2 regions of the Pseudomonas sp. P4_D7 genome follow, and region 2 is predicted to be linked to the other one. Evidence: predicted binding sites of a transcription regulator. Region 2 holds the regulator's gene; the other holds the start of a gene.
The links. The regulator sigma-54, encoded in region 2, starts transcription at its own class of promoters, with help from an activator protein. The targets are predictions, from matches to a motif close to ANTGGCATNNANNTTGCTNT.
Positions count from the first base shown of each region.

Region 1: AC1DVF_RS26725 (flagellar basal body rod protein FlgF) is a predicted target of sigma-54. The motif match lies at 9,076-9,095, and genes of this name have one in related genera.

Region 1 is NZ_JBFUIR010000068.1:3,353-19,418, forward strand. It holds gene AC1DVF_RS26690 (glycosyltransferase) at 1-521, opposite strand, end outside; gene AC1DVF_RS26695 (flagellar hook-associated protein 3) at 630-2,198, opposite strand; gene flgK (flagellar hook-associated protein FlgK) at 2,212-4,257, opposite strand; gene flgJ (flagellar assembly peptidoglycan hydrolase FlgJ) at 4,282-5,574, opposite strand; gene AC1DVF_RS26710 (flagellar basal body P-ring protein FlgI) at 5,586-6,674, opposite strand; gene flgH (flagellar basal body L-ring protein FlgH) at 6,702-7,397, opposite strand; gene flgG (flagellar basal-body rod protein FlgG) at 7,450-8,235, opposite strand; gene AC1DVF_RS26725 (flagellar basal body rod protein FlgF) at 8,281-9,021, opposite strand; gene AC1DVF_RS26730 (sigma-54-dependent transcriptional regulator) at 9,260-10,819, opposite strand; gene phhA (phenylalanine 4-monooxygenase) at 11,194-11,985, shown strand; gene AC1DVF_RS26740 (4a-hydroxytetrahydrobiopterin dehydratase) at 12,102-12,458, shown strand; gene AC1DVF_RS26745 (amino acid aminotransferase) at 12,458-13,651, shown strand; gene AC1DVF_RS26750 (hypothetical protein) at 13,821-13,952, shown strand; gene AC1DVF_RS26755 (hypothetical protein) at 14,024-14,206, shown strand; gene AC1DVF_RS26760 (MFS transporter) at 14,321-15,508, shown strand; gene arfB (alternative ribosome rescue aminoacyl-tRNA hydrolase ArfB) at 15,505-15,918, opposite strand.
Region 2 is NZ_JBFUIR010000038.1:9,240-25,305, forward strand. It holds gene AC1DVF_RS21350 (DUF4198 domain-containing protein) at 1-212, shown strand, start outside; gene hisC (histidinol-phosphate transaminase) at 552-1,604, opposite strand; gene hisD (histidinol dehydrogenase) at 1,608-2,945, opposite strand; gene hisG (ATP phosphoribosyltransferase) at 3,071-3,706, opposite strand; gene murA (UDP-N-acetylglucosamine 1-carboxyvinyltransferase) at 3,831-5,096, opposite strand; gene AC1DVF_RS21375 (BolA family protein) at 5,119-5,358, opposite strand; gene AC1DVF_RS21380 (STAS domain-containing protein) at 5,474-5,779, opposite strand; gene AC1DVF_RS21385 (MlaC/ttg2D family ABC transporter substrate-binding protein) at 5,776-6,423, opposite strand; gene mlaD (outer membrane lipid asymmetry maintenance protein MlaD) at 6,435-6,902, opposite strand; gene mlaE (lipid asymmetry maintenance ABC transporter permease subunit MlaE) at 6,902-7,699, opposite strand; gene AC1DVF_RS21400 (ATP-binding cassette domain-containing protein) at 7,699-8,508, opposite strand; gene AC1DVF_RS21405 (KpsF/GutQ family sugar-phosphate isomerase) at 8,784-9,758, shown strand; gene AC1DVF_RS21410 (KdsC family phosphatase) at 9,758-10,282, shown strand; gene lptC (LPS export ABC transporter periplasmic protein LptC) at 10,291-10,863, shown strand; gene lptA (lipopolysaccharide transport periplasmic protein LptA) at 10,850-11,395, shown strand; gene lptB (LPS export ABC transporter ATP-binding protein) at 11,395-12,120, shown strand; gene AC1DVF_RS21430 (RNA polymerase factor sigma-54) at 12,308-13,801, shown strand; gene hpf (ribosome hibernation-promoting factor, HPF/YfiA family) at 13,875-14,183, shown strand; gene ptsN (PTS IIA-like nitrogen regulatory protein PtsN) at 14,195-14,659, shown strand; gene rapZ (RNase adapter RapZ) at 14,662-15,519, shown strand; gene AC1DVF_RS21450 (HPr family phosphocarrier protein) at 15,535-15,810, shown strand; gene AC1DVF_RS21455 (ZIP family metal transporter) at 15,905-16,066, opposite strand, start outside.

The DNA.
Region 1 (16,066 bases), on a different contig from region 2:
CGAAACAGCGCACTACTGAATCCACCCAGTACGTTGACCGGGAATTTTTCAAAGATGCTCAGTACATCGTCGCCTTTGAGCAAGCCACTGGCCGGCGACAATGAGCTGTTTTCCAGACGTGCGGGCAGGATGATGTCGTTGGCATCCCACAACAACCGTTGCGCTACCACCAGACTGACTTCGTCACGCCGCAGCTCGTGGGCTTGCTGTTCGATACAGGCCGAATACAGCAGGTCATCGTCACACAGGAATTTGATGAACTCGCCCCGGGCTTGCTCAAGGCAGGCCTTCAGGTTACCGACCAGTCCCAGCGTTCGTGGGTTGCGCACGTAACGCACGGCAAAGCCGGTCTGCTCCGTCACCCGCGTAACGATGTCTTCAATCTCGTCGCCACGATTGTCATCGCACACGATGATTTCAAGATTGGCGTAATTCTGGCTGACAGCGCTGTTCAGCGTCCGCTCGAAGAAGCGCGGATTGAAGGCGGGAATGACAAGACTGACAAGAGGGAGTGAATTCACGGCGGGCTCACAGGCGGTGCGAGCCCGCTCGGAAAAGCGAGCCCTTGATACCGCTAAAAAACATGACTGAGTGGCAGGGTAAACGGGCGCTTACGCGCCCGTTGAGGATCAGATCTTGTTGAACAGACCCAACTGGCTGATCTTGCTGAACGCAAGCTGCGAAGCTTGCAGCATGGTCTGCTGCAGGGTCAGTCGCGTCATCACTTCAGCCGGATCCGAATCGCGAATGGAACCTTGCGTGGTGGTATTCGCGGTGCTCAGACTGTCATTGGTGGTGGCTTGCATTTCCAGCGCCTGACCACGGGCACCAATCTCGGTCACCGCAGCGCCGATTTGATTGTTGGCCGCGTCGATGTTGCCGAGGCCCGCCTCCATGGCGCCCTGGAATTTCTGCTTGGCCACCGGATCACCATCGATCGGTGTATTCAGAGCAGTAATCATCTGACCGAGGGTGTCGAGCACGTTCTGGGTCTGGTGATCATTTGGGCGGATCGAGAACTGATCACCCGCGGCCGGTGCGCTGCCCAGAGCAAAGGTCACGCCTGCCGCCGTGGCGTTGCTACCGGCCACAGTGCCCGAGGACACCGGTTTGCTGTCCGCAGTCACCGGCGCAGCATACAGATCGAATGCGGTGGCGCTGGTGAACTTGAGAACGGCGCCGCCCTGCGGGAATGCCGCGGTGTACGCTGCCTGGTCAGTGATGCTCGAACCGGTAATCACGGCGGTCGACGGGTTACCCGGGCTGCGCGTGGTAGTGAACGAGTCAGGCGCGGTGGACAACTGGAAGCTGTGGCCGGCAATGACCGCGTCCGGGTTGGTATCACCAGCCTTCAGGTTGATGTTCAGCTTCATGTCGACGCCACGGAAGCTGACCGTCTGGTTGGCACCGCTGCTGTTGCTGACCAAACCGTTCTGGCTCGCCTCAGCCGTCACGTCGTTGCCAAGGGCATCGGTGATTTTCAGCTGGGTGCTGCTGAGGAAGCTGACGGTATACGGCTGGCCAGCGGTGAACTTGGAGTTGTAAGTGGCTACGGTACCGATCGTGCCGTTGGACAGTACGACGCGACCGTCATCCACTGCCGGTGCGGTCATGGCGACGTTGGTACGCGCGGTATTGATGGTCTGCTGGAAAGCAGCCCAACCGGTGGTGTTGGTGCCGATCGTCATGCCATCGCCGATGCCCAGATTGATCGTGGTCTGGTCACCGTTGTAGCTGTAGGTGCCGTCGGCATTCTGCGAATACGGCGCGGTGTCGGTCTTCGAACCAGAGAACAGGTAGTTGCCGCTGGCATCCTTGGCGTTCATCAGACCCAGCACTTGTTGCTGGATCTGGCCCATTTCCGAAGCGTAAGCCTGGCGGTCCTTGTCGGTGGCCGTGCCATTGTTGGCGGCCAGGGCGAGTTCCTTGGCGCGGGCCAACGCGGTGGTGATCGAATCCAGCGTGGATTCTTGCACGGTCAATGCACTTTTGGTGCTGTCGACGTTGGTCTTGTACTGATCGAGCATCGCGGCCTGCTGGCCCAGTTGCAGCAAGCGCCCGGCACCGATCGGATCATCGGCGGCGGTATTGATGCGCTGCAGGCTGCTCGCCTCGCTGGCGGTGGCGACGGCCTTGTTGAAGTTACGCTGATAGTCCGACGCTTGCGTGCCGTAATACTGGGCGGTGGAAATGCGCATGAATTACGACTCCTTAAAGGCTGTTGATCAGCGTGGCGAAAGTTTCCTGCGCAGCTTTGATGATCTGCGAAGACGCTGTGTAGTACTGCTGATATTTGACCAGGTTGCCGGTTTCTTCATCCAGGTTGACCCCGGACAGCGAATCGCGCGCGCCTTTGGCGTTATCCAGAATCGCCGAGGTCGCGGCGCTGTCGGACTTGCCTTGGGCGGTTTTGGTACCGACGTTGGTCACCAGCTTGTTGTAGGCGTCAGTCAGGCTGATGCCCTTGCTCGCCGAACCGGTATCGACGGTCTGCGCCGTTTGCAGGGCGACCAGCGATTGCGCGTTGCGGTTGTCCGAAGACGCCGCACCGGTGAGATTCATGGTGAAGGTTTCGCCGGACTTCGGCGTGCCGCCAACGGTGGTCTGTACGGAGAATGTCTTCTGCACGTTCGGCGTAACACTGGTGTCCATCACCGGGTTGCCGCTGGCATCGACGATGCCGACTTTCAGGTCTAGCGTGTTCGATTGACCGGGAACGATAGTGCCGCTGCTGATGAGGCCGCCCTTGGCATCCACAAAGGTGTAGGACTGGCTGCCCCCGGTGACCGCACCAAACACCAGTTTGACCGGCGTCGAGTTCTTCAGCGCCGCTTGCATGTCAGCCTGGGCAGTCGGGTTGTAGATATCGATTTTGCTGTTGAGCGTCGGCTGGGTGAAAGTGCCCAGACCGTTGGCGCTCGCCACACCGGTCAACGGACCGGCCGCAGCAATTTTCTTCGGATCGGTGAGCACTGTCTGGATGCTCGCCGCCGCATTGCGGGTCGGCGTGACTTTGAAGCTGTCACCAGCGCTCAACGCACCACCTTTGAGCGCGAGGGTGAAACCGTCGATCACTGGAGGTGGATTGGTCGTCGTGCTGAACGCACCCAGATCGGTGCCGTCGGAGCGCTTGACCGTGTAGTCAGTGGCACTGGTGAACGTCACCTGATAATCGCTGGTGGTCAGCTTGCCGGTGTCCTTGATGGTGACATCGAGGTTACCCGAACCGGTGCTGTTGCCCGACTGCGCGATACTGCGCGAACTGATCAGCGCGGCACTGTTGATGTTGTTGAAAATCGCCGCGCCGAAGTCACCGTTCTTGTCGATGCCCTGGGCTTGCTGACTGTTGACCTGATCAGCGATCACCAGCGCCACGCGGCCCAGCTCGTTGAGCGACGGGTCGAGGACTTCTTTGCGGTAAGTCAGCAGGCCGCCGATTTCACCGCCGCTCATCGCCGAGGTGATGTCGATGGTGCTCGAACCGCGATCCATCTGGATGGCCATGCGCGACGGGTCGTCTTTGCTCGCGACCATGCTCAGCGTGTTGGTGGTGTTGCCGATCACCAGCGGCTGACCGCTACCGATGTAGACGTCGAAACTGGTGCCACGCTCGACGATTTGTGCACCCGTCAGCTCAGAGAGCTGGCGCACGGCTTCGTTGCGGCTGTCGAGCAGATCGTTCGGCGCACCGCCACTGGTGGAGATCTCGCCGATTTTCTGGTTCAGGTTGGCAATCGAAGTGGCCAGTTTGTTCACCTGGGCCGTCATGTCGCCAAGGCTGCCGTTGATGGTGGTGTTCTGGTCGTTGAGCTGTTTGGCGATGGTATTGAAGCGACTGGTCAGCGCCTGCGCACCGGTCAGCACCGATTGGCGGGAGGTGTCATCGGTCGCCGACGTCGAAACGCCCTGCATCGTGGTGAAGAACTTCTGCAGCACACCGGTCAGGCCGGTGTTGGTGTCCGACAGCATCGAGTCCAGCGGTGTGGCCTGCGCCAGGTAAGCAGCCGATTCGCTGTCGAGCGAAGTAGCGGTGTGCAGCTGGCTTTCCAGGTACGAGTTATACACCCGGCGCACGTCGGCCAGGGTCGTGCCCGTACCGATGAACACGGTGCCGAACTGCTGCGAGGATTTGGTGCCCTGCACGGTTTGCTGACGTGAATAACCGGCGGTGTCGACGTTGGCAATGTTGTTGCCTGTCGTAGCCAAAGAGGACTGGCTGGCCGACAGTCCCGACATCCCGATATTGAGCAAACTCATGGTTCAGACCTTATACCTTGTGCCTTATAAAGGCGTGGTGGATACACCCGCCGCAGCGTAGTTTTGGAAACTGTTCATCTGCTTGGCAATCTGCGAAATCTTGCTTGCGTAGTTCGGGTCGGTGGCGTAACCGGCCTTCTGCAACTCGCGTACAAACTGTTCTGGGTTATCGGCAGACTTCAGCACATCTTGATAGCGATTATTGCTCTGCAGCAAAGTCACCAGATCGTGGAAGCTGTCCTTGTACGAGGCGTAGGAACGGAACTCGGCCGTCTCCTTGACCATCTCGCCATTGCGAAACTCGCTGGTGATCGCCCGGGCCGAATCACCCTTCCAGTTGCTGCTCGCCTTGATGCCGAACAGGTTGTGGCTGCTACTGCCATCCTGGGCACGCATGACCGACTTGCCCCAACCGGTTTCCAGCGCCGCCTGTGCCACCAGATAACGCGGATCGACGCCGATGCGGTCGGCCGCTTCCTTGGCCATCGGCAGCATGGTGTTGACGAATTCGTCGGCGGAACTGAAAGCTTTCTTCGCCGGCGCCAGTGGAATCTGCGCCATGGCGCGACCGTAGACCTGCATCTGTCCGCCCGAGGCCTTCTCGGTCTCGGCGCGGGCCAGCCAGTCGCCGTTGTACAACGGGCCGGCGCCAGTGGGGGCAGCGGTTGTCGCACGCTGCGGCAATTGATTGGCGGCCGCCGGCGTCGCCGACGGCACCAGACCTGCGAGCAAACGATCGGCCAGTTTCGGCGGCAAGGCCAGCCGACGCTGATTGATCAGCGCCATGTCATTGCGGTGGGAAATATCGGTGTTCGGTGCATTCACCGAACGCGAGGCCCACAGCGGACGCTCGCCATTGAGCCGCGACAGCGGGCCATTGGTGGCAACGGTGCCGGCGGCAATCGGCGTAGCCACGGCAGCAGCTTTCGCCTTGGCTTCTTCCTGCTTGGCCGCGGACGCGGCAGCAGCCTCGCCCGGCGCCATCGGTTTGTTCTTCGACATCTGGCGCATCAGCACGTCAGCCAGACCGATACCACCGCCCTCGCGAGACATGGAAACGGCCAACTGCTGGTCGTACATTTCCTGATACTGCTTGGCCGCTGGCGTGTTGAGCGGATTGTCCTGGCCCAGCGCTTCAGTGGCCGAGCGCATCGACTTGAGCATTTCGCCAAGGAACAGCGATTCGAACTCCTGCGCCACTTTGCGCATGTTCGCATCGCTGTTCTTGTCGCCGACCTTGAGTTGGTTCAGACGATTGAGGTCCGAGTAGGAACCCGAATCGCTGCTGCTGACCATACCGCTCTTGCGCATATCCATGATGGTCGGCCTCAGATCACGATCAGGTCGGCTTGCAACGCGCCGGCCTGCTTCAAGGCTTCGAGGATCGCCATCAAGTCACCCGGTGCCGCGCCGACCTGGTTCACCGCACGGACGATTTCGTCGAGGGTGGTGCCCGGGCCGAACTTGAACATCGGTTTGGCTTCCTGCTCGGCATTCACCCGCGAGCGCGGCACAACAGCGGTCTGGCCATTGGACAGAGGGCCGGGCTGGCTGACGATCGGGTCTTCAGTGATGGTCACGGTCAGGCTGCCGTGGGTCACGGCGGCTGGCGACACTTTCACGTTCTGGCCGATGACGATGGTGCCGGTACGCGAGTTGATAATGACTTTCGCCACCGCCTGACCCGGATCGACTTCGAGGTTTTCCAGGATCGACAGGTAGTCGACGCGCTGGCTCGGATCGAGCGGCGCAGTGACACGGATCGAACCGCCGTCGATGGCTTGCGCAACGCCAGGGCCAAGCATGTCGTTGATCTTGTCGACGATACGTTTGGCCGTGGTGAAGTCGGAACGGTTGAGGTTCAGCGTCAGGCTGTTGCCCTGGTTGAAACCGCTCGGCACCGAACGTTCTACCGACGCACCGCCGGGGATACGACCGGCCGACGGAACGTTGACGGTGATCTTCGAACCGTCACGCCCTTCGGCATCAAAACCGCCGACCACCAGGTTGCCCTGAGCGATGGCGTAAACGTTGCCGTCGATACCCTTGAGCGGGGTCAGCAACAAGGTGCCGCCGCGCAGGCTCTTGGAGTTACCGATCGAGGACACGGTGATGTCGACCTGCTGACCCGGTTTGGCAAACGCCGGCAGATCGGCACTCACCGACACCGCCGCGACGTTTTTCAACTGCACGTTGCCCGATCCCGGCGGCACTTTGATGCCGAACTGCGAGAGCATGTTGTTGAAGGTCTGCAGGGTGAACGGGGTTTGCGTCGTCTGGTCACCGGTGCCGTTAAGCCCGACCACCAGGCCGTAACCGATCAACTGGTTGGAACGCACGCCGGAAATGCTGGCGATATCTTTCAGCCGCTCGGCGTGGGCAGCAAAGGCTGCGGACATCAGCGCCGCAGCGAGCATGAGGCTCTTGAAATTCAAAGTCGCCACCTAGAAAGGGAACAGCGGGCTGAGGAAGAAACGGTCGAACCAGCCTGGCTGACTCGCATCGGCAAACGAGCCGGTGCCCGAGTAGGTGATGCGCGCATCGGCGACACGAGTCGACGACACGGTGTTGTCAGTGGCGATGTCATCGGCACGCACCAGACCGGCAATCCGCACCAGCTCATCACCGGTGTTGAGGGTCATCCACTTCTCACCGCGCACAGCAATGATGCCGTTGGGCAAGACGTCGGCCACAGTCACGGTGACCGAACCGGTCAGGGTGTTGCCCTGCGCGGCCTTGCTGTCGCCCTTGGTGGCGCGGTCGCCGCTGTAGCCAACGTCCAGACTCAGATCGTTACCGCCCAACGGGTTGTTGGTGGTACCGCTGCCGCCGAACAACGAGGTCAGACCGATACCGGTCTTGCTGTTCTTGGCCACTTGCGAGTTGGCGTTCTTGCTCGCCTGGGTCTTCTCGTTCAGGGTGATGGTGATGATGTCACCGACCCGGAAGGCCTTGCGGTCGCTGTACAGGTTCTGCTCGAAGCCGGCCTGATAGATCGAGCCGTTATTGGCGGCAGCCGGCAACGGCGTGCGCGGCAACACCGGGGCGTAGTAAGGGTCATTGGGCTTGGGCGTCGGAGCGACGCAGCCCGCGAGCGAGACGACCCCACTCAATGCCAGAACAGATACAAAGCGATTCATGACCCTACCTCACGGTGTTGCAGGCGACCTCATGGCCGCCTCATAGACTTGATTACAGATTCTGCGTTACGAACGAGAGCATCTGGTCGGCGGTGGAGATCACCTTGGAGTTCATCTCGTAAGCGCGCTGAGTGGTGATCATGTTGACCATCTCTTCAACGGTGCTGACGTTGGACGTTTCCAGGGTGTTCTGCAGCATGGTGCCAAAACCGTTCAGGCCCGGCGTGCCGACTTGCGGGGCACCCGATGCAGCGGTTTCGAGGAACAGGTTGTTGCCCACCGCTTGCAGACCGGCCGGGTTGATGAAGTCGGCGGTTTGCAGGTTGCCGATCACTTGCGCTGCCGGGTTGCCGGCGATGGTTACCGACACAGTGCCGTCACGGCCGACGGTGAAGGTCTGGGCATCGTTCGGAATGACGATGGCCGGTTCCAGAGCGAAACCGCTGGCGTTGACGATCTGGCCGTTGGAATCGAGGTGGAAGGTACCGTCACGGGTGTAGGACGTGGTGCCGTCCGGCTGCAGGATCTGGAAGAAACCGCGACCGTCGATGGCCATGTCCAGCGGCTGCTCGGTGGTTTGCAGGCTGCCGGCGGTGAAGTTTTTCTGGGTGCCGACGATACGCACACCGGTACCCACTTGCAGACCCGACGGCAGTTCGCTGTCCTGAGTCGACTGGGCACCAGGCTGACGCTTGATCTGATAGAGCAGGTCCTGGAATTCGGCACGGTCACGTTTGAAACCCGTGGTCGACACGTTCGCCAGGTTGTTGGAAATGGTGGTCAGGTTGGTGTCCTGGGCGGACAGACCGGTTTTGGCAACCCATAGAGCCGGAAGCATTCGATTCTCCTCGTGCGCCTGTTTTTCGGCGCGACGTTCTGATAATTAGCTGATCTGCAAGACCCGAGCCATGGCCTGGTCGTCGTCTTTGGCGGTGTTCATCATCTTGACGTGCAACTCGAACTGCTTGGCCAGGGCCAGCACCGAGGTCATCTCTTCAACGGCGTTGACGTTGCTCGACTCTAGGAAACCCGACACCAGTTTGACGTTGGCATCAGCCGGCGCAGGCTGGCCGTCCTTGGTGTAGATCGAGCCGTCGAGGCCCTTGTTCATGTTCTTGATGTCCGGGTTGACCAGCTTGATCCGGTCGACCTCCGCCATGACACGCGGGCCTTCGCCCATCGCACGAATACTGATGGTGCCGTCTTCACCGACTTCGATCTGCTGCTCGGGCGGCACGGCGATCGGACCGCCATTGCCCATCACCGGCATACCGTTGCCGGCGCGCAATACGCCGAGGGCGTCGACGTTGAGGCTGCCGGTGCGCACGTAGCTTTCGCCGCCGTTCGGGTTCTGCACCGCGATCCAGCCATTGCCGGTGACGGCGACGTCGAGGTCACGACCGGTCTGCACCAGCGAGCCCGGGGTGAAGTCGGTGGCGGGCCGTTCGCTCATGGCAAACGCACGCGCCGGAAAGCTGTCACCGAACACCGGCATCGAACGCGCCTGCTCCAGGTCGCGCTGAAAGCCGTTGGTGGAGATGTTCGCCAGGTTGTTGGCATGAGCCTTCTGCGCCAGTGCGTTCTGGCTGGCGCCGGTCATTGCCACATAAAGGTACTTGTCCACACTCTTTCCTCTGCATGCCGGACGTTTGCCGCCCACCGCTGTACTGCTGAGCCATAAGCAATTTGCAGACCAACTTTTTTCTGGCGGGCAAAGGCCCGGTAAACAAAGGACTTGGGGGATAGCGAGGGGAAATTTGAAATGTATCGAAGTCGAAAAACCGGCGGTGTTATGCCGCTTGGCGGCAAAGGATCAAAAGATGATCGTTCCCACGCTCCGCGTGGGAACGATCATGCTTGAGCTATGAATCGGTTTTACCGACTTCATACTCGCGCAGTTTATTGGCAATGGTGGTGTGCGAAACCCCCAGCCGCTTACCCAATTGCCGACTGCTCGGATGCTCGGAATACAACCGCTCCAGCACCGCTTTTTCGAATCGCCCGACAATCTCGTCCAACCCGCCTTCCAGCGAGAAATCGCCAAGCGGCTGACGCACGCCGTAATCCGGCAGACGAATATGTTCGGCCTTCACCGTGCCGCCATCGCACAGCGAAACTGCCTGAAACAAAACGTTCTCCAGTTGCCGCACGTTGCCCGGCCAGTGGTAATGACTGAGGCGATCCATCGCCGCCGGCGCCAGTTTCGGCAGTGTGCAACCGATCTGCCGACTGGCCTGATCGAGGAAGTGCTCGACCAGCGGCGTCAACCCGTCGAGGCATTCGCGCAACGGCGGGATGTGCAGGGAGAGCACGTTCAAGCGGTGGTACAAATCCTGGCGAAACTCTCCGCGCGCGCACAACTCCGACAAGTCGACCTGCGTCGCACAGATGACCCGCACATCCAGGTAAACCTCTTCATCACTGCCGACCCGGCGGAAGCAACCGTCCTGCAAAAAGCGCAGCAACTTCACTTGAAGACGCGGGCTCATCTCACCGACACCGTCAAGAAACAGCGTGCCGCCCGCCGTCAATTCCAGCAGCCCGAGCTTGCCTTCGGCGCGTGCACCTTCGAACGCGCCCGGGCCGTAACCGAACAACTCAGTCTCGGCCATCGACTCCGGCAGGCCTGCGCAGTTGAGCGCCATCAACGGCGACTGCCCACGCGGACTGGCGAGGTGACAGGCGCGCGCAAGCAATTCCTTGCCGGTACCGGTTTCGCCCTCAATTAATAGCGGAGCGTCGAGCGGCGCCATACGCCGTGCTTCGCGCACCACGGCGGCCATCACTTTCGAGCTCTGGAAGATGCTGTCGAAACCACGCAGTTCCTGCTTGCGCACGTTATAGATACGCTCGCCAACGCGGTCAGCGCGATGCAAGGTCAGCACCGCACCGGCCATGGCCTCACTGTCGTCGTGCTCCGATTGCAGCGGCGCGATGTCGGCCAGAAAGATGTCGCCCTTGACCTTGACCCGCATGCCGTTGATTCGCGATTTGTTGGCGCGCACCAGCTCTGGCAAATCGAAATCCTCGGCGTAACGCGACAGCGGAATCCCCGGCACTTCATCGACGCGCACGCCGAGCAACTGCGCCGCCGCGCGGTTGGCCGCCACGATCGAGCCGCCCATGTCGATCGACAGCACCGGAAACTCCAGCGCGCCGAGCAGCGCATTCAACTCCATGTGCCGACGTTCGCTGGGCATCAGCCCAACCCGCTTGACGCCAAACACCCCGGCGATCGCCTCGAATTTCGGCCGCAACGCCTGGAACTGGATGTTGATCAGGTTCGGGCAATGCAGATAGATCGCGTTGCCATGCTCACCGCCGACCTCACCGCGCGCGACGTTGATCCCGTAGGCAACCAGCAGGTTGAGAATGTCGCGCAGGATGCCGATGCGGTTCTGGCAGTGGACTTTGATGCGCATAAAAATCGTCCGAATAAACGATGAGAAACCTGTAGGAGTGAGCCTGCTCGCGATGGCTTTGGGTCAATTGATATTGATGCTGACTGATGCACCGCTATCGCGAGCAGGCTCACTCCTACAGGGGGACCGCGCCAGACTTTTCTGTCGAGGCACGCAGATAGTTGTCAAGATTATGTGACAGCCACCGGCCTTTTCAAACCCGTGAATCACCGCAAATGCGAGATATCCGTCAAAGCGTAACGATAATTTTACGATTTACAGAGAAACTTCCTACGTGGAGGCACTTCAACCTGCTGCACATCAACCCGCTCTCAGGTAATTCTGAATCCATCGCTGGACATAACAAGAACGAATTCCCCTAGCAGGAGAGCAGTATGAAGCAGACGCAATACGTGGCCCGCGAGCCCGATGCGCAAGGTTTTATCGACTACCCCGCCGAAGAACATGCGGTGTGGAATACGCTGATCACTCGCCAACTGAAAGTGATTGAAGGGCGTGCCTGCCAGGAGTATCTGGACGGTATCGAAAAACTCGGTCTGCCCCACGACCGCATTCCGCAACTCGGCGAAATCAACAAAGTGCTTGGCGAGACCACCGGTTGGCAGGTCGCCCGCGTGCCGGCACTGATCCCCTTCCAGACCTTTTTTGAACTGCTGGCCAGCAAGCAATTTCCGGTGGCTACGTTCATTCGTACCCGCGAAGAGCTGGACTACCTGCAAGAGCCGGACATTTTCCACGAGATCTTTGGTCACTGCCCGCTGCTGACCAACCCGTGGTTCGCCGAATTCACCCACACCTACGGCAAACTTGGTTTGCAGGCGACCAAGGAAGAACGTGTTTATCTGGCGCGCCTGTACTGGATGACCATCGAGTTCGGCCTGGTCGACACCCCGCAAGGCAAACGCATTTACGGTGGCGGCATCCTGTCTTCACCAAAAGAAACCGTTTATTCGCTGTCGGACGAACCTGAGCATCAGGCGTTCGATCCGCTCGAAGCCATGCGCACGCCGTATCGCATCGACATCCTGCAACCGCTGTACTTTGTCCTGCCGAACCTCAAGCGTCTGTTCGACGTGGCCCATGAAGACATCATGGCCATGGTTCGCCAAGGCATGCAGCTGGGTCTGCACGCACCGAAGTTTCCGCCGAAACCGAAAGCCGCGTGAACCGCGACTTTTGCTGACAATTGAGCCTGTCCGTCGCCGCCACTTTGGTTTAGCGTGACGGCATTCACGGCTCAAACGTTTTAATAAAAAAAACACACTCGATTCAGGAATACACCATGTCCACTTTGAACCAAGCCCACTGCGAAGCCTGCCGCGCCGATGCGCCACAAGTCAGCGACGAAGAACTGCCGATCCTGATCAAGCAGATCCCTGACTGGAACATAGAAGTCCGCGACAGCATCATGCAGCTGGAGAAAGTTTTCCTGTTCAAGAATTTCAAGCACGCCCTGGCGTTCACCAACGCTGTCGGCGAGATTTCCGAGGCCGAAGGTCATCACCCGGGCCTGCTGACCGAATGGGGCAAAGTCACCGTGACCTGGTGGAGCCATTCGATCAAAGGCCTGCACCGCAACGACTTCATCATGGCTGCGCGCACTGACGAAGTGGCCAAGACCGCAGAAGGACGCAAGTAATGCACTTCGACGCCATCGGCCGGGTACCCGGCGACCCGATCCTCGGTTTGATGGAGGCGTATGCGCAGGACACCAACCCGCGCAAATTCGACCTGGGCGTTGGCGTCTACAAGGACGCTCAAGGCCTGACGCCAATCCCGGAGGCGGTGAAAATCGCCGAAGCGCGGCTGGTCGAAAGCCAGGACACCAAAACCTACATCGGCGGCCACGGCAACCCGCTGTTCGGCAAAGTCATCAATCAGTTGGTGCTCGGTGCCGACTCGAAGCTGATCGCCGCACAACGTGCCGGCGCCACCCAGACGCCGGGCGGTACTGGCGCCCTGCGCCTGGCTGCCGACTTCATCGCCCAGTGCCTGCCGGGCAAGGGCGTGTGGCTGAGCAACCCGACCTGGCCGATCCACGAAACCATTTTCGCCACGGCCGGGGTCAAGGTCAGTCACTACCCGTACGTGGGCAGTGACAACCGCCTCGACGTCGACGCCATGCTCGCGGTGCTCAACGAAGTACCGAAAGGTGATGTGGTGCTGCTGCACGCGTGCTGCCACAACCCGACCGGTTTTGACTTGAGCCATGACGACTGGCAGCGCGTGCTCGATGTGGTGCGCAGCCGCAATCTGCTGCCGCTGATCGACTTTGCCTACCAGGGCTTTGGCGACGGTCTGGAGCAGGATGCGTGGTCGACCCGCTTGTTCGCGGCCGAGGTGCCTGAGCTGCTGATTACCAGCTCCTGCTCGAAGAACTTCGGTCTGTACCGCGACCGCACCGGTGCGCTGATCGTCTGCGCGAAAACCGCCGACAAGCTCATCGACATCCGCAGCCAACTGGCCAACATCGCCCGCAATTTGTGGTCGACACCGCCAGATCATGGTGCTGCGGTGGTCGCGACCATCCTCGCCGATCCCGAGCTGAAAGCCCGCTGGGCCGATGAAGTGGAAGCCATGCGTTTGCGTATCGCGCAGTTGCGCAGCGGCCTGGTTGAAGCGCTGGAGCCGCATGGCCTGCGCGAGCGTTTTGCACACATTGGCGTACAACGCGGGATGTTCTCTTACACCGGACTGTCGCCGGAGCAAGTGAAACAACTGCGTGAGCATCACAGCGTGTACATGGTCAACTCGGGCCGGGCGAACGTCGCCGGCATCGACGCTACGCGCCTCGCCTTGCTGGCAGAAGCCATCGCCAGCGTCTGCAAATAGTCTAAACACCGCAATACCCTGTAGGAGTGAGCCTGCTCGCGATAGCGGTGTATCAGCCAGCATTTTAGTTGACTGATACACTTGTCATTTTTCCTGCTGTATCCTGCGCAGGCTTTCAAGAAGCGCGGATCTACCAGATCTATCAACAGACTTAGCGAGGAGCGCAACCATGCACGAGATTCCTAATCTCCCCTTCCCAAGCCTGCACGTACCTGAGCAGACGACCACGCAGCAAGCCGGAGCCCAACAGCCCGAGCAGAAAGAAGCCGTTGAGAGCCGCCCGGCCGACAACGAAGAGTAAGACCCCGTCGTACAGACCGTGTGGAAAGCGCTAACATGCGCTTTCCACACTGCCTGAACCCCGAGCCTGCCATGACCGACGAATTCTCCGAAAGCCAAGCTGCCGTCCTGATCGGCACCACCGAGAAAATGATCGAGATCTGGAACCGCCTCTCTCCCGAGAAACAGGCCGCCCTGCTCGCCCGCTTCGGCAGCGAAGAAAATGCCCTCGCGGCGCTGGTCACCACACAACTGGTTGCCCCGGCCAAACCCTGAAGCGGCCTCCCGGCAAATAGTTTTACTTTTCCCGCCCCAGAAGCCTCTACGCCGGTATCATAAGCAGCCTATCTAATCTGCCGTTCCCGTGGATCGTTACCCATGTCGCCCTCTATGTCCGAGCCCCAGCGCCCCCTGGCGGTCACGCTGCAAGTCGTTTCCATCGTCCTCTTCACCTTTATCGGTTACCTGAACATCGGCATTCCGCTCGCGGTGCTGCCGGGCTATGTGCACAGCGATCTGGGCTTTGGCGCGGTGATTGCCGGTCTGGTGATCAGCGTGCAGTACCTCGCGACCCTGCTCAGCCGTCCGTATGCCGGCAAGATCATCGACAACCAGGGCAGCAAACGCGCTGTGATGATTGGCCTGGCCGGGTGCGGCTTGAGCGGTGTGTTCATGTTGATTTCGGCGTGGACACCGAACCTGCCGATGCTCAGTTTGATCAGTCTGTTGATCGGTCGCCTGGTGCTGGGCAGCGCTGAAAGCCTTGTCGGTTCTGGTTCGATCGGCTGGGGCATTGGCCGGGTTGGCGCGGCAAACACCGCCAAAGTGATTTCCTGGAACGGCATCGCCAGTTATGGCGCACTGGCAGTTGGCGCACCGTTCGGCGTGTGGCTGGTCGGCCAGTTGGGATTGTGGAGCATGGGCGTCAGCATCATTTTGCTGGCGATTCTTGGTCTGGCGTTGGCCTGGCCGAAAACCGCCGCGCCGATTGTGGCGGGTGAACGCCTGCCGTTCATGCATGTGCTCGGTAAAGTGTTTCCCCACGGTTGCGGCCTGGCGCTGGGCTCGATCGGCTTCGGCACCATCGCCACTTTCATCACCCTGTATTACGCCACACAGCATTGGGACAACGCCGTGCTGTGCCTGAGCCTGTTCGGTGCCAGCTTCATCGGTGCGCGCCTGCTGTTCGGCAATCTGATCAACCGCCTCGGCGGCTTTCGCGTGGCGATTGCCTGCCTGTCGGTGGAGACACTGGGCCTGCTGCTGTTGTGGCTGGCACCGGACGCACATTGGGCGCTGGCCGGTGCGGCGCTGAGCGGGTTTGGTTTCTCGCTGGTGTTCCCGGCGCTGGGTGTGGAGGCAGTGAATCTGGTGCCGGCTTCAAGCCGTGGCGCAGCGGTCGGTGCTTATTCACTGTTCATTGATTTGTCGCTGGGGATCACCGGGCCATTGGCCGGGGCGATTGCGGCAGGCTTCGGCTTTGCTTCGATCTTCCTGTTCGCCGCTCTCGCTGCATTGAGCGGATTGGCCTTGAGCGTCTATCTGTACAAGCACACGGCCAAGTACCGCGAAGACTAGAAGTCCACTTTGCCGCGCCCGGCCTTGATGCTGCCGCGCTTGGTTTTCGATTCGAGCCGGCGCTTCTTCGAACCGAGGGTCGGCTTGGTCGGGCGGCGTTTCTTTTCGACTTTGGTGGCGCTGAGGATCAGCTCGACCAGACGCTCAAGCGCATCGGCACGGTTGGCCTCCTGCGTGCGGTATTGCTGGGCCTTGATGATCAACACGCCGTCGCTGGTAATACGACTGTCGCGCAACGCCAGTAGTCGCTCCTTGTAGAACTCGGGCAAGGACGAGGCCGGAATGTCGAAGCGCAGGTGCACCGCACTGGAAACCTTGTTGACGTTCTGCCCACCGGCACCTTGTGCGCGGATGGCGGTCAGTTCGATCTCGGCGTCGGGAAGATGCACGTTGTTGGAAATCACCAGCATGGAAAAGCGTCCGTAATCAGAGTGCACAGGATACCGCGATTAGCTGCAAAGCGACCTGCGGCCTGCGGGCGCAACTTCCAGCGCACTTATATCGAGCGTCATTTCGAGTTACCATTGCGACCTTTAAATTTACCCGTTTAATGCAGGA
Region 2 (16,066 bases):
CGGGTGTGAAGTTGATTGGCGACTATCGCAATGCGCCGAACACGTTGAGCACCGAGACTGACAAGGATGGTCGGGCGCAGGTATTGGTGAGGAATGAAGGGTTGAATGTGATTGCGGCGCAGGTTGAAGTGCCGGTGAAGGACAGTGCGGATGTGAACAGTCGCGGCTTGTTTAGCTCACTGACCTTCCTTGGCGAAGCGCATCACGAATAAGAGCAGACCCTCACCCCAGCCCTCTCCCGGAGGGAGAGGGAGCCGACCGCGTTGTCTTGCGAAGTACATCGACCTGAAAAACCGAGTCGATTATGGATTCGGTACAGCACTTTCACGTCGGCGAAACTCTGCAATATCCCCCAATCAGCCCCCTCTCCCTTTGGGAGAGGGGGCCGACCGAGTTGTCTTGCGAAGTACATCGACCTGAAAATCCGAGTCGATTATGGATTCGGTACAGCACTTTCACGTCGGCGTTGCTCTGCAATATCCCCCAATCAATCCCCTCTCCCTCTGGGCGGTCCGACGTTTCGGGAGGGCTAGGGTGAGGGGCTTTTGCTTTTATAGGTCGCCAAGCCCGTCGATCAACGCCTGATTCTGCTCCGGCGTGCCAATCGAAATCCGCAGGAACTGCGCAATCCGCGCCTGCTTGAAGTGCCGCACGATCACGCCCTGCTCACGCAGCTTGGCCGCCAGCCCCGCCGCATCATGCTGCGGATGCCGGGCAAAAATGAAGTTAGCCGCCGACGGCAGCACTTCAAACCCCTTGGCCTGCAACTGTGCAATCACCCACTCACGGCTCTCGATGACCAGACGGCAGGTCTTGTCGAAGTGCTCACGATCTTCAAACGCCGCTGCCGCCCCGACAATCGCCAGACGATCCAGCGGATAGGAGTTGAAGCTGTTCTTGATCCGCTCCAGCGCCTCGATGAGATCGGGATGGCCGACCGCCAGACCAACGCGCAAACCCGCCAAAGAGCGCGACTTGGACAGGGTCTGCGTCACCAGCAGGTTCGGATAACGGTCCACCAGACTGATCGCCGTCTCGCCGCCGAAGTCGATGTACGCCTCATCCACAACCACTACCGAATCCGGGCTGGCCTTGAGGATCTGCTCAACCGCGTCCAGCGCCAGCAGGCAGCCGGTTGGCGCGTTCGGGTTAGGGAAGATGATCCCGCCATTCGGCTTGGCGTAGTCGGCCGGATCGATCTGGAACTGCGCGTCCAGCGGCACCGCATCAAACTCGATGCCGTACAAACCGCAGTAAACCGGATAGAAGCTGTAGCTGATGTCCGGGAACAACAGCGGCTGATCGTGTTGCAGCAATCCGTGGAAAATGTGCGCGAGCACTTCGTCCGAACCGTTGCCAAGGAACACCTGATTGCTCTGCACGCCGTAATACTGGGCGACGGCGGTTTTCAGCAGGTCGCTGTTCGGGTCCGGGTACAGACGCAGGTTGTCATTCAGTTCGACCTGCATCGCTGCCAAGGCTTTTGGCGACGGGCCGTACGGGTTTTCGTTGGTGTTGAGCTTGACCAGTTTGGTCAGCTTCGGCTGTTCGCCCGGTACGTACGGCACCAGATCCTTGACGAACGGGCTCCAGAATTTACTCATCGCTCAGTTCCCCTGCCCTTGTAGAAAGTCTTCGTCTTTGATGCGGTATTCAGCACTGCGCGCGTGGGCGCTCAGCGACTCGCCACGGGCCAATACCGACGCCGTTTTACCCAGCTCGGAAGCACCGGCCTCGGAGCAGAAGATGATCGACGAACGCTTCTGGAAGTCGTACACGCCCAGCGGCGAGGAGAACCGCGCGGTGCCCGAGGTTGGCAGCACGTGGTTCGGGCCTGCGCAGTAATCGCCCAGGGCTTCGGAGGTGTGACGGCCCATGAAGATCGCACCGGCGTGGCGGATCTGCGGCAGCCAGGCTTGCGGATCGGCGACCGACAATTCCAGGTGCTCAGGGGCAATGCGATTGGCGACTTCGATGGCTTGGGCCATGTCCTTCACGTGAATCAATGCACCACGGCCATTGATCGAGGTTTCGATGATGGTCGCGCGGTCCATGGTCGGCAGCAGTTTGTTGATGCTGGCGGCGACCTTGTCGAGGAACTCGGCATCCGGGCTGACCAGAATCGCCTGGGCGTCTTCGTCGTGCTCGGCTTGCGAGAACAGGTCCATGGCGATCCAGTCCGGATCGGTCTGGCCGTCGCACACCACGAGGATCTCCGAAGGGCCGGCGATCATGTCGATGCCGACCTGACCGAACACGTGGCGCTTGGCAGTGGCGACATAGATGTTGCCCGGGCCAACAACCTTGTCAACCTGCGGCACGCTTTCGGTGCCATAGGCCAAAGCAGCAACCGCTTGTGCGCCACCGATGGTGAACACCCGGTCGACACCCGCAATGCATGCGGCCGCCAGCACCAGTTCGTTGATTTCACCGCGCGGGGTCGGCACGACCATGACCACTTCGGTCACGCCGGCGACCTTGGCCGGAATCGCGTTCATCAGCACCGACGACGGGTACGACGCCTTGCCACCCGGCACATACAGGCCTGCGCGATCCAGCGGCGTGACCTTCTGGCCCAGCACGGTGCCGTCAGCTTCGGTGTAGCTCCAGGAATCCTGCTTCTGTTTTTCGTGATAGCTGCGCACACGGGCCGCGGCTTTTTCCAGGGCTTCGCGCTGGGGCACGGTGATGCGGGTCAAAGCCAGTTCCAGACGCTCACGCGGCAGGATCAGCTCAGCCATCGAAGCGACTTCAAGGCCATCAAACTTCTGGGTGAACTCGACCAGCGCCGCGTCACCGCGTTCGCGCACAGCCTTGATGATGTCCAGCACGCGCTGATTGACCGAGTCGTCAGACACACTTTCCCAGCTCAGCAGATGATCCAGATGATGCGCGAAATCCGGGTCAGCAGCGTTGAGTCGGCGAATTGCAGTCGGTGCGGTCATAGCGAGAGCCTCATAGGAATGGCAAAAACTCAGGCGCCCTAACTTAGCAGTCGTTTCCGCTTGGGCACCTGAGATTCTGGCTATGAGGCGGATAGACGGGCGCGACTTAACGTCGCGCAGGTGAATCAGCCGCGGTGTCGCGATTCCACTGCGTTGCGCAGGGTATCGATCAACGCCTGGATTCGGGCGTGTTGCATTTTCATCGAAGCCTTGTTGACCACCAGGCGCGAGCTGATCGTGGCGATCAGTTCCTGAGGTTCCAGGCCGTTGGCGCGCAGGGTGTTGCCGGTGTCGACCACGTCGATGATCTTGTCAGCGAGACCGATCAGTGGCGCCAGCTCCATCGAGCCGTACAGCTTGATGATGTCGACCTGACGGCCCTGCTCGGCGTAGTAACGCTTGGCCACATTGACGAATTTGGTCGCCACGCGCAGACGGCCTTTTGGCTCCGGCGCGCCGATCTTGCCGGCGGTCATCAGCTTGCACTGGGCGATCTGCAGATCCAGTGGCTCGTAGAGGCCCTGGCCGGTGTATTCCATCAACACGTCTTTGCCGGCAACGCCAAGGTCGGCCGCGCCATGCTCGACATAGGTCGGCACATCGGTGGCGCGCACGATCAGCAGACGAACGTCGTCCTGGGTCGTGGGAATGATCAGCTTGCGGCTCTTGTCCGGATTCTCGGTCGGCACGATGCCCGCTTCGGCAAGAAGCGGCAGGGTGTCGTCAAGGATGCGGCCCTTGGACAGTGCGATGGTCAACATGGGAAACGTCAGTCCTTATCAAGGTACTCATGTCCGGTCGCAATCGGCGCCGGACACACATCGAGCCGGAAACCGGCTCGACTCTTAAAATCAGTGGACACGTCCCTGTGTCCCAATGCAGCAATCAGCCCGGAACGCGACGGATCTTGGCGCCCAGCATCTGCAGTTTTTCTTCGATGCACTCGTAACCACGGTCGATGTGGTAGATGCGGTCGATCAAAGTATCGCCTTCGGCAACCAGTGCCGAGATTACCAGGCTGGCCGAAGCACGCAGGTCGGTCGCCATGACTGGCGCGCCTTTCAGAACTTCAGTACCGGTGACGATGGCGGTGTTGCCTTCGACCTGGATCTTTGCGCCCATGCGGTGCAGTTCGTACACGTGCATGAAACGGTTTTCGAAGATCGTCTCGATCACGGCACCGGTGCCTTCGGCAATGGCGTTGAGCGAGATGAACTGCGCTTGCATGTCAGTCGGGAACGCCGGGTACGGCGCGGTGCGCACGTTGACGGCTTTCGGACGCTTGCCGTGCATGTTCAGCTCGATCCAGTCTTCACCGCAGGTGATTTCTGCGCCGGCTTCACGGAGTTTTTCCAGAACGGCTTCGAGGATGGTCGGATCAGTGTCCTTGACCTTGACGCGACCGCCGGTCACGGCAGCGGCGACCAGATAGGTGCCGGTTTCGATACGGTCAGGCATGACCTTATAGAAAGCCGAACCCAGACGCTCGACGCCATCAATAGTGATGGTGTCAGTACCAGCGCCGGACACCTTGGCACCCATGGCGTTGAGGAAGTTCGCCAGGTCAACCACTTCTGGTTCACGGGCGGCGTTCTGCAACACGCTGCGGCCCTTGGCCAGAGCAGCGGCCATCATGATGTTCTCGGTACCGGTCACGCTGACGGTATCGAAGAAGAAGTGCGCACCGCGCAGGCCACCTTCAGGCGCCTTGGCCTTGATGTAGCCGCCTTCAACGTCGATCACCGCGCCCATGGCTTCGAGGCCACGGATGTGCAGGTCAACCGGACGCGAACCGATAGCGCAACCGCCAGGCAGTGCCACTTCGGCTTCACCGAAACGGGCAACCATCGGGCCCAGTACCAGGATCGACGCACGCATGGTTTTCACCAGTTCGTACGGCGCGATCAGGGTCTTGATGGTGCGCGGGTCGATTTCGACGCTGAGTTTTTCGTCGATCACCGGCTCGATGCCCATGCGACCGAACAGCTCGATCATGGTGGTGATGTCGTGCAAGTGCGGCAGGTTGCCAACGGTCACCGGGCCATCGCACAGCAGGGTGGCGGCCAGGATCGGCAGGGCGGAGTTTTTTGCGCCGGAAATGCGGATCTCGCCATCAAGACGAGCGCCACCGGTAATAATCAATTTATCCATAAGAATCTCGACGCCCTTAGGCTCAGGTGCGCTCGGCCCAGGCCGCGCTGCTGAAAAATTTCATAGTGACCGCATGGATGCTGCCATCGATGATCCATGGGTTCAAATGGGCATAGACCTGCTGCTGACGCTTCACCGGGCTCAACGCCGCCAGTTCATCGCTAATCACGTTCAGCAGGAAATTGCAGCCTTCGCCCTCAACTTCTACCAACGTTCCGGGCAGCTTTCCTTCAAGGAAGCTCTTCACTTCTACGGCCTGCATGCTCAACCTCAATCGGCGCCCTGTGCGCACGGGTCGGACATCATACAAAAAAGCCCCGCGCCTGCGAACCCCGCATGGCAGGACTCTGACGGGGGGCTTCTTTATAGATGTGGGTTCAGGGGTGCGCCAACAGTTCGGTCAGTTCACTGACCTGAGCAATTTCGCGCATGTCTTCGGGCATCGCACGGATGCTGACAGCCTTGCCGGCCGCATTCGCATCGCGCATGAAGCACAGCAGCAACGATAAACCGACGCTGCTGGACTTCTTCACCGCCGAGCAATCGATCACCAGCGAAGAGGCCTTGCTGGACTTGATCAGCGCCTGGCCTTGCTTGCGCAGGTCAGCGCCGGTGCGATAGTCCAGCACTCCGCTAAGCAGAAGCTCGTCGACATCACTCATACGAACTGCGGCCTCATTCATTGCGCGGGGTTCTTTTCGGTGGCTTCTTTGGCCTTGGCCACTTCCCCGGCCCAACCATTGATGGTCTTGTCCAGATCGTTGCCATTGCGCTGCATCGCGTCGGCGAACTGATCGCGGAACAGTTTGCCGATGTTGATGCCGTTGATGATCACGTTGCGCAGTTTCCACTCGCCGTTGATCTTCTCCAGCGTGTACTGCACAGGATAGATTGCGCCGCTGCTGCCCTTGACGGTCATGTTTACGCTGGTGCGATCGCCCGATTCGTCCTTGGCAGGGTCAACGGTGATGCCCTGGTTGTTGTACTCAAGCAGAGCGTTGCCGTAGAACTGGAACAGGCCTTTCTTGAAGTTTTCCTGGAAGGTCTGCATCTGCGCCGGCGTGGCCTTGCGCGAGTACTTGACCGTCATGATGCTCTTGGAAATGCCTTCGGCATCCACCACTGGCCCGACGATGTTGTTGAGCGCCGTGTAGAAATCCGTCGGGTCCTGCTTGTATTTCTCTTTGTTGGCAGCCAGGTCGGCCAGCAACCGGGTGGTGGTGTCCTGCACCAGATCATGTGCCGAAGTCGCAGCAGCCACGGCGTTACCCATCAACGGCAAGGCCGCCAACAGCACCAACAGGCTGCGTCGCAAGATAGAGATCATTCAAAAGCTCCTCATTTGGCGTCTTTGCTAACGGTATTGAGCAGGAATTTACCGATAAGGTCTTCCAGTACCAGTGACGACTGCGTGTCGTGGATGGTTCCACCATCCTTCAGCGGCTTGTCTTCTCCGCCAACGCTGATACCGATGTACTTCTCGCCCAGCAGACCAGCGGTCAGGATAGACGCTGTGGAGTCGGTCGGAAGATTGTCGACCTTTTTATCCACTTGCAGGGTGACCCGACCGGTGAAGCTGTCGCGATCCAGATCGATCGCCGTGACCTTGCCGATGGTCACACCGGCCATGGTCACTTTGGCTCTGACCGTCAAACCGGCGATATTGTCAAAGTAGGCATAAAGTTTATAGGTGTCGGTGGTCGACGTCGGAGACAGACCACTGACCCGCAAAGCAAGCAGCAACAAGGCCAGGATCCCTGCCAGCAGGAACAGGCCGACACCGATTTCCAGGGTGCGGTTTTGCATCAGAAATCTCCAAACATCAAAGCGGTCAGAATAAAGTCCAGGCCGAGCACTGCCAGCGAGGCAAACACCACGGTCTTGGTGGTAGCACGACTGATGCCCTCGGAAGTGGGCTCACAGTCATAGCCTTGGAATACGGCAATCCAGGTCACTACAAAGGCGAAAACAATACTTTTGATCACGCCATTGAGCACATCACTGGTGAAATTCACGCTGTTCTGCATGTTCGCCCAATAAGAGCCTTCATACACACCCAGCCAGTCGACAGCCACCCACGAACCGCCCCAGATGCCTACCACGCTGAAAATCATCGCCAGCACCGGCAGGGAAATGAAGCCGGCCCACAGGCGCGGGGCAATGATGTACTTGAGCGGATCGACACCGATCATTTCCAGGCTGGACAGCTGTTCGGTGGACTTCATGTTGCCGATCTCGGCGGTCAGTGCCGAACCGGCACGACCGGCGAACAACAGCGCCGTCACCACCGGGCCGAGTTCACGCAGCAGGGTCAGCGCAACCATCTGCCCCACCGCCTGCTCCGAACCGTAGCTCGACAGAATGCTGAAACCCTGCAGCGCCAGCACCATGCCGATGAAGATCCCGGAAACAACAATGATCACCAGCGACATTACGCCGACCGAATGCAGTTGCTTGACCAGCAGGCCGAAGCCACCACTGATGCCACCGCGACCCAACAACGCGTGAAACAGAAACAGCGTCGCACGACCGAACACCGCGACGGCATCGATCGCCGCCTCGCCGAACCGGCGTACGCGTTCTATTAATGAAATTCTGCGCATCAGCGCTTCCCCAGAAGATCTGCGCGGTAATCCGTCGCTGGAAAATGGTACGGCACCGGGCCATCGGGATCGCCGGTCATGAACTGACGGATACGCGGCTCGTCCGAGTTCATCAACTCGTCCGGCGTACCCTGCCCCAGCACCTGACCATCACCGACGACATAGATGTAGTCGGCAATGCTCGCGGTTTCGGCCAGATCGTGGGACACCACGATACTGGTGATCCCCAGCGCGTCGTTGAGCAGGCGAATCAGACGGACCAGCACGCCCATGGCGATCGGGTCCTGCCCGACGAACGGTTCGTCGTACATGAGGATCTGCGGATCGAGCGCAATCGCTCGCGCCAGTGCGACGCGGCGCTTCATGCCACCGGACAGTTCGTCCGGCATCAGCTCGATGGCACCGCGCAGACCGACCGCCTGCAATTTGAGCAGGACGATGTCGCGGATCATTTCTTCCGGCAAATCGGTATGAACACGCAGGGGGAAAGCCACGTTCTCGAAAACATCGAGATCGGTGAACAGTGCGCCGCTTTGAAACAGCACACCCATGTGCTTTCGCGCATCGAACAGATCGCTGCGCGAAAGCGCAGGCAGGTTCTGGCCGTTGACCCAGACTTCGCCGCTGGCAGGGCGCAGTTGTGCCCCCATCAATCGCAGCAGCGTGGTCTTGCCACACCCGGAAGGTCCCATGATGCCGGTGACCTTGCCGCGCGGGATGCGAATATCGACGTTATTGAAAATGCTGCGCGCACCGCGCTTGAAGGAGACTCCCTTCAGCTCGACCGCGTAGGCGTTATCGGCACTCATCTAAACTCCTTGCGATGCAGCCTCTCACTCGGACGCCTGTCTTTACTTAAAAAGTACGTACATCCCGGGCAGGCCGAACTGGCGGCGAACTATATCACTGCAAAGGCTACGCGCCCAAGGCTTGTACCAGCCTGTGTTCGGCGATATGACAGGTGCGCAGGCTCTTTTCCCGGGTTTTGGTAACGAGTAATGACAAAGCACGACGAACTTGCGTGAGGCTTTGCAACATAACCGCTATAATCGCCGCCTTTTCATCGGGCTATACGATTTCTGACATGAGCCAATCCAGCGACCTGATTCAATCGGCACAACGCACCATCCAACTCGAAGTGGAAGCCGTACAAGGCTTGTTGCCCCATATCGACGCCGATTTCGTACGCGCTTGCGAGATGATTCTGGCCAGTAAAGGCCGTGTAGTCGTGGTTGGCATGGGCAAGTCCGGGCACATCGGCAACAAGATTGCAGCCACCCTGGCCAGCACCGGCACCCCGGCCTTTTTTGTCCACCCGGCCGAAGCCAGTCATGGCGACATGGGCATGATCACTCGTGACGATGTGATTCTGGCCCTGTCGAACTCCGGCTCGACCAATGAAATCGTAACCCTGCTGCCGTTGATCAAACGTCTGGGCATCCAGCTGATCAGCGTCACCGGCAACCCGCAATCGCCGCTGGCCAAGGCTGCCGAGGTCAATCTCAATGTTCATGTCGAGCATGAAGCCTGCCCGCTGAACCTGGCACCGACCTCGTCGACGACCGCAGCACTGGTCATGGGCGATGCGCTGGCCGTGGCACTGCTGGAAGCACGCGGCTTCACCGCCGAAGATTTCGCTTTCTCGCACCCGGGTGGCGCCCTCGGCCGTCGCCTGCTGCTGAAAGTGGAAAACGTCATGCACGCCGGACAAGAGTTGCCGCAAGTCCAACGCGGCACGCTGCTCAAGGACGCACTGATGGAAATGACCCGTAAAGGTCTGGGCATGACCGTCATCCTTGAAACCGACGGTAAACTCGCCGGGATCTTCACCGACGGCGACTTGCGCCGCACGCTGGATCGCAGCATCGACATCCGCAGCGCCACCATCGACCAGGTAATGACGGCCCACGGCAAGACTGCCCGCCCGGAAATGCTGGCCGCCGAAGCCCTGAAAATCATGGAAGATCACCGAATCAACGCATTGGTAGTCGTAGACGAGGAAGATCGCCCGGTCGGCGCCTTCAACCTCTCCGACCTGCTGCGCGCAGGAGTCATGTAATGAGCAACGATCTGCTGCAACGCGGCAAAGCGATCAAACTGGCGGTTTTCGACGTCGACGGCGTCCTCACCGACGGGCGCCTGTACTTCCTTGAAGACGGCAGCGAGTTCAAGACCTTCAACACCCTCGACGGTCAAGGCATCAAAATGCTGATGAACGCCGGCGTGCAGACCGCTATCATCAGCGGCCGCAAGACACCCGTCGTTGAACGTCGAGCGAAAAACCTGGGGATTCCCCACCTGTTTCAGGGCCGTGAAGACAAACTGGTCGTGCTCGACGGCCTGCTTGCGCAACTGGGCCTAAGCTATGAAGAAGTCGCCTACCTCGGTGACGATCTGCCCGACCTGCCGGTGATTCGCCGGGTAGGCTTGGGCATGGCCGTGGCCAACGCTGCCGATTTCGTCCGCGAACACGCCCATGGCGTTACCCGCGCCCGTGGTGGCGAAGGCGCCGCCCGCGAATTCTGCGAATTGATCCTGCGCGCCCAGGGCCGCCTCGATGCGGCCAACGCCGCGTACCTGTGAGCCAAACCATGTTCAGCAAAAAATTTCGTAACTTCCTGCTGTTCGGCTGCATCGCTGCGATTTTCGCAGCGGTCGGCTATTGGAATATCAGCCCGGAACGCTTTCTCGACAAACCACCGGTCACCTCGGTTGAAACGCCTATCGACTGGTATGCAACCAACACGCATACCCTGCAATACCTGCCGGATGGCAAGGTGCAGTATGAGATGACGTCCGAAAAAGCCGAGCACGTGAAGGCAACCGACGTCACGCTCGTGACCAAACCCGACCTGAACATGTATCGCGGAACAGAATTTCCGTGGCACGTTACCAGTGAGCGCGGTGAAGTGAACTCAGGCGGCACCGAAGTCGAACTGATCGACTCGGTACGCGTTGCGCGCACCGATGAAAAGAAGCGTGACATCCTGATCACGTCCACTCGCATGACCGTGTTCCCGCAGCAGGAATATGCGCAGACCGAGCAACCCGTTAGAATCGACGGCGCTGGCGGTGTATCGACTGGCGTTGGAATGAAAGCGTACCTGAAGGAAAGCAGGATACACCTGCTATCGAACGTAAGAGGACAGTATGAGGCTCGTTAAAACCCTCCCTATTTTGCTCAGTCTGGGCGCAGCACTGGGAAGCGTGAGCGCCTGGGCTCTGCCGAACGATCAGCAGCAACCTATCCGCATTCAGGCCGACGACGCCCAACTGGACGACAAGAACGGCATCGCCACCTATAAAGGTGATGTGATCATCACCCAAGGTTCGATGATCGTTAAAGGCAACACCGTCACCATGACTCGCGCGCCGAATGGAGATATCGACGTGGTGACCTCCGTGGGCAACCTGGCTTATTTCGAGCAGTTGCAAACCCAGGGGGACACCAAACCGGTTCAAGGCTACGGCGTGACGATTCAATACCATGCCCAGCAAAACCGCGTCGTGCTGATCGACAAGGCCAAGGTCGTCGACAAAGACGGCAACGTCACTCAGGGCGAGAAAATCGTCTACGACACCGTGAAGAAACTGGCCAGCGCTGGTCGCGCTACCGGCAGCAAGGTCACCGAAACGCGTCCGCGCATCGACATGGTGATCCAGCCGAAGAAGAAAACCGACGAGAAAACCCAGTAATGGCAACTCTGAAAGCTCAGCACCTGGCCAAGGCCTATAAAAGCCGCCAGGTCGTGCGTGACGTCAGCCTGTCGATCGACAGCGGCCAGATCGTCGGCCTGCTCGGCCCGAACGGTGCCGGCAAGACCACGTGCTTCTACATGATCGTCGGCCTGGTACAGGCCGATCAGGGTCGCGTGCTGATCGACGATCTGGACGTCAGCCACCAGCCGATGCACGGTCGCGCCAAGGCCGGTATCGGCTATCTGCCGCAAGAAGCGTCGATCTTCCGAAAACTGTCGGTGGCCGACAACATCATGGCCATCCTCGAGACCCGTCAGGAGCTCGACAAGGCCGGCCGTCGCAAGGAGCTGGAAAGCCTGCTGCAGGAATTCCACATCAGCCACATCCGCGACAACCTTGGCATGAGCCTGTCCGGTGGTGAACGTCGCCGGGTGGAAATCGCTCGTGCATTGGCAACGGCACCAAAATTCATTCTGCTCGACGAACCGTTCGCCGGTGTCGATCCGATCTCGGTCGGCGACATCAAGCAGATCATCCACCACCTCAAGGCCAAGGGCATCGGTGTATTGATCACCGACCACAACGTCCGTGAGACGCTGGACATCTGCGAAACCGCTTACATCGTCAACGATGGTCAACTGATCGCCGAAGGCGATGCAGAAACCATCCTGGCCAACGATCTGGTCAAGGAAGTGTATCTGGGCCACGAGTTCCGCTTGTAAGCGTAACAGTGCCCGGTGCGCCGCCCGGGCGCTGTATCGATTCAAGCAGGAATTAATACGCTTTAATTGTTACAGCGCTCTAGGCAAACACTTCAGTTTCAGGCATATAATTTGCTTAAGTTTGGCGCCCCGGCGCCCTGTAGTGGATGGCGCATAGCGCCGGCGAATAAGGTGTTAAGCCCCTGCCATGAAACCATCGCTAGTCTTGAGAATGGGCCAGCAGCTGACGATGACACCGCAGCTGCAACAGGCCATCCGCCTGCTCCAATTGTCGACCCTGGATCTGCAACAGGAAATCCAGGAGGCTCTGGAATCCAATCCGATGCTCGAACGCCAGGAAGAAGGCGAAGACTTCGACAATTCCGACCCTATGGCCGACAACGCCGAACAGAAGCCCAACACCGAGATCCAGGAACCCTCGTATCAGGAAACCGCGCCGACGGTGGACAACCTGGAGGAAGGTGACTGGAGCGAGCGTATCCCCAACGAACTGCCGGTCGATACCGCCTGGGAAGACGTCTATCAGACCAGCGCCAGCAGCCTGCCCAGCAGCGATGACGACGAATGGGACTTCACCACCCGCACGTCCGCCGGCGAGAGCCTGCAAAGCCACCTGCTGTGGCAACTGAACCTGGCACCGATGTCCGACACCGATCGCCTGATCGCCGTCACCCTGATCGATTGCATCAACAATCAGGGCTACCTGGACGAAACCCTCGAAGAAATCCTCGAGGCGTTCGATCCGGAACTCGACATCGAACTCGATGAAATCGAAGCCGTCCTGCACCGCATTCAGCAATTCGAACCTGCTGGTATCGGCGCGCGCAACCTTAGTGAATGCCTGCTGCTGCAATTGCGTCAGCTACCCGCCAAGACGCCTTGGCTGGCTGAAGCGAAACGTTTGGTCAGCGATTACATCGACCTGCTCGGCAGCCGCGATTACAGCCAGTTGATGCGCCGCATGAAGCTCAAGGAAGACGAGCTGCGCCAGGTCATCGAACTGGTGCAAAGCCTCAATCCGCGCCCTGGCTCGCAAATCGAATCCACTGAAGCCGAATACGTTGTCCCTGACGTCATCGTGCGCAAGGACAACGAGCGCTGGCTGGTCGAGCTGAATCAGGAATCGGTGCCGCGTCTGCGCGTCAACGCCCAGTACGCCGGTTTCGTCCGCCGTGCCGACACCAGCGCCGACAACACCTTCATGCGCAATCAGTTGCAGGAAGCCCGCTGGTTCATCAAGAGCCTGCAGAGCCGCAACGAAACCCTGATGAAAGTAGCCACCCAGATCGTCGAGCATCAGCGCGGTTTTCTGGAGTACGGCGACGAGGCCATGAAACCGTTGGTTCTGCACGACATCGCTGAAGCGGTCGGCATGCACGAATCGACCATTTCCCGGGTGACCACACAGAAATTCATGCATACCCCGCGCGGTATTTATGAACTGAAATACTTTTTCTCCAGCCACGTCAGCACCTCCGAAGGCGGCGAATGCTCGTCCACGGCGATCCGCGCGATCATCAAAAAACTGGTTGCCGCGGAAAATCAGAAAAAGCCGTTGAGTGACAGCAAGATCGCTGGTTTACTGGAGGCACAAGGCATTCAGGTGGCTCGCCGCACCGTCGCCAAGTACCGCGAATCCCTCGGGATCGCGCCTTCGAGCGAACGCAAGCGGTTGATGTAAGCCACGTTACAGCGTTCCAGTGGCAGGCTATCCAGCCTGCCGCTTTATGCACTGGCAACGAAGGAGAAGCTGTATGCAAGTCAACATCAGTGGACACCAACTGGAAGTGACCCAACCTCTGCGTTCCTACATCGAGGAAAAACTCCAACGACTGGAGCGCCATTTCGACAAGATCACCAACGTGCAAGTCACGATGTGCGTCGAAAAGCTGAAGCAGAAAATCGAAGCCACCTTGCATATACCCGGCAGCGAAGTGGTCGCCAACGCGGAACATACCGATATGTACGCGGCGATCGACGCCTTGACCGACAAGCTGGATAAACAACTCAAAAAGCATAAGGAAAAGACCCAGAGCCTGCTCCAGGGCGCTACCGGTCGATAACCCCCCACCCCATGATCCGACTTGAAAGTATCCTGACCCCCGGCCGTTCCCTCGTGAACGTGCCGGGCGGCAGTAAAAAGAAAGCCCTCGAACAAATTGCCAACCTGATCGCCCGCGAAGTGGCGGATCTGGAGATGCAAGATGTCTACGAGGCACTGATTGCCCGTGAAAAACTCGGTTCCACCGGTTTTGGTAACGGCATCGCCATTCCCCATTGCCGCCTCAAGGGTTGCACAGCACCGATCAGTGCGCTGATGCACCTTGATGCTCCGATTGATTTCGACGCCATTGACGGCGCACCGGTTGACCTGCTGTTTGTTTTGCTGGTCCCGGAGGCTGCCACCGATGCGCACCTGGAGCTGCTGCGCCAGATCGCCAGCATGCTCGATCGCAAGGAAGTGCGTGAAAAACTGCGCAGCGCTCCAAGCAATGAAGCGTTGTATCAGGTTGTCCTGGACGAGCAGAACGGGCACTAATCATGCGCTTGATCATCGTCAGTGGCCGTTCCGGCTCGGGTAAAAGTACGGCTCTGGATGTCCTTGAGGACAACGGCTATTACTGCATCGACAACCTGCCCGCAGGCTTGCTGCCGGAACTGGCCGAACGCGCGCTGATTCACACGGAACTGGCGCAGCCGCTGGTAGCCGTGTCCATCGATGCGCGCAACCTGCCGAGCCACCTGACACGCTTTCCCGAACTGCTTGAAGATGTCCGGGCCAAACACATCCAGTGCGACGTCCTGTATCTGGACGCCGACGAAGAAACCCTGCTCAAGCGTTTCTCCGAAACCCGCCGTCGTCACCCGCTGAGCAACGCCAACCGCTCACTGGCCGAGGCGATCCAGGATGAAACCGCCCTGCTCGGCCCGATTGCCGACCTCGCGGACCTGAAGATCAACACCACCAATTTGAACCTGTACCAGTTGCGCGACTCCATCAAGCTGCGTCTGCTGAACCAGCCGGAGCCGGGGACCGCATTTCTGGTCGAGTCCTTCGGCTTCAAGCGCGGCATGCCGGTGGATGCGGATCTGGTGTTCGATGTGCGCTGCCTGCCCAATCCGTACTGGAAGCCGGAACTGCGCGCGCAATCGGGTCTCGATGCGCCGGTGGCTGAATACCTGGCGGCACAGCCGGAGGTCGAAGAAATGTTTCAGGACATCTTCACCTACCTGCACAAGTGGCTGCCGCGCTTCGCCGCGAGCAACCGCGCTTACGTCACCATTGCCATTGGCTGCACCGGCGGGCATCACCGCTCCGTCTACCTGACCGAACGTCTGGGTCAGGCCCTGCAGAAAACCCTGAAGAACGTCCAGGTTCGCCACCGCGACCTCACTTAAAGGATTCACACCGCGATGCCTGCTCTGGAAATCGAAATCATCAACAAGCTGGGCCTGCATGCCCGCGCATCGGCCAAGTTTGTCGGGGTGGCCGGGCAGTATCCGGATTGCACGATCAGAGTGGGCCGTACACCAGAGACCACGGTTGATGGCAAAAGCATCATGGCGATGATGATGCTAGCGGCTGGCAAGGGCACCAAGATCTATCTGAGCACCGAAGGGCATCAGGAACAGGAAGCGCTGGATGCGCTGGTGGCGTTGATCAACAACTACTTCGACGAAGGCGGCTGACAGCCAAAGTCAAAAGATCGCAGCCTGCTGCAGCGCCTGCATTGGAATGCGTTCCCTGCAGGAACTGCCGCAGGCTGCGATCTTTTACCCTGCTTCAACCCAACGCCGTATCCATCACCATCATCAGACAAAACCCGATCAACAGGCCAAGACTGGCCAGTTTGTCATGACCATTGCGTCGCGACTCGGGAATCACTTCATGGGTCACCACCAGCAACATCGCCCCCGCCGCCAGAGCTAGTCCTAATGGCAACAA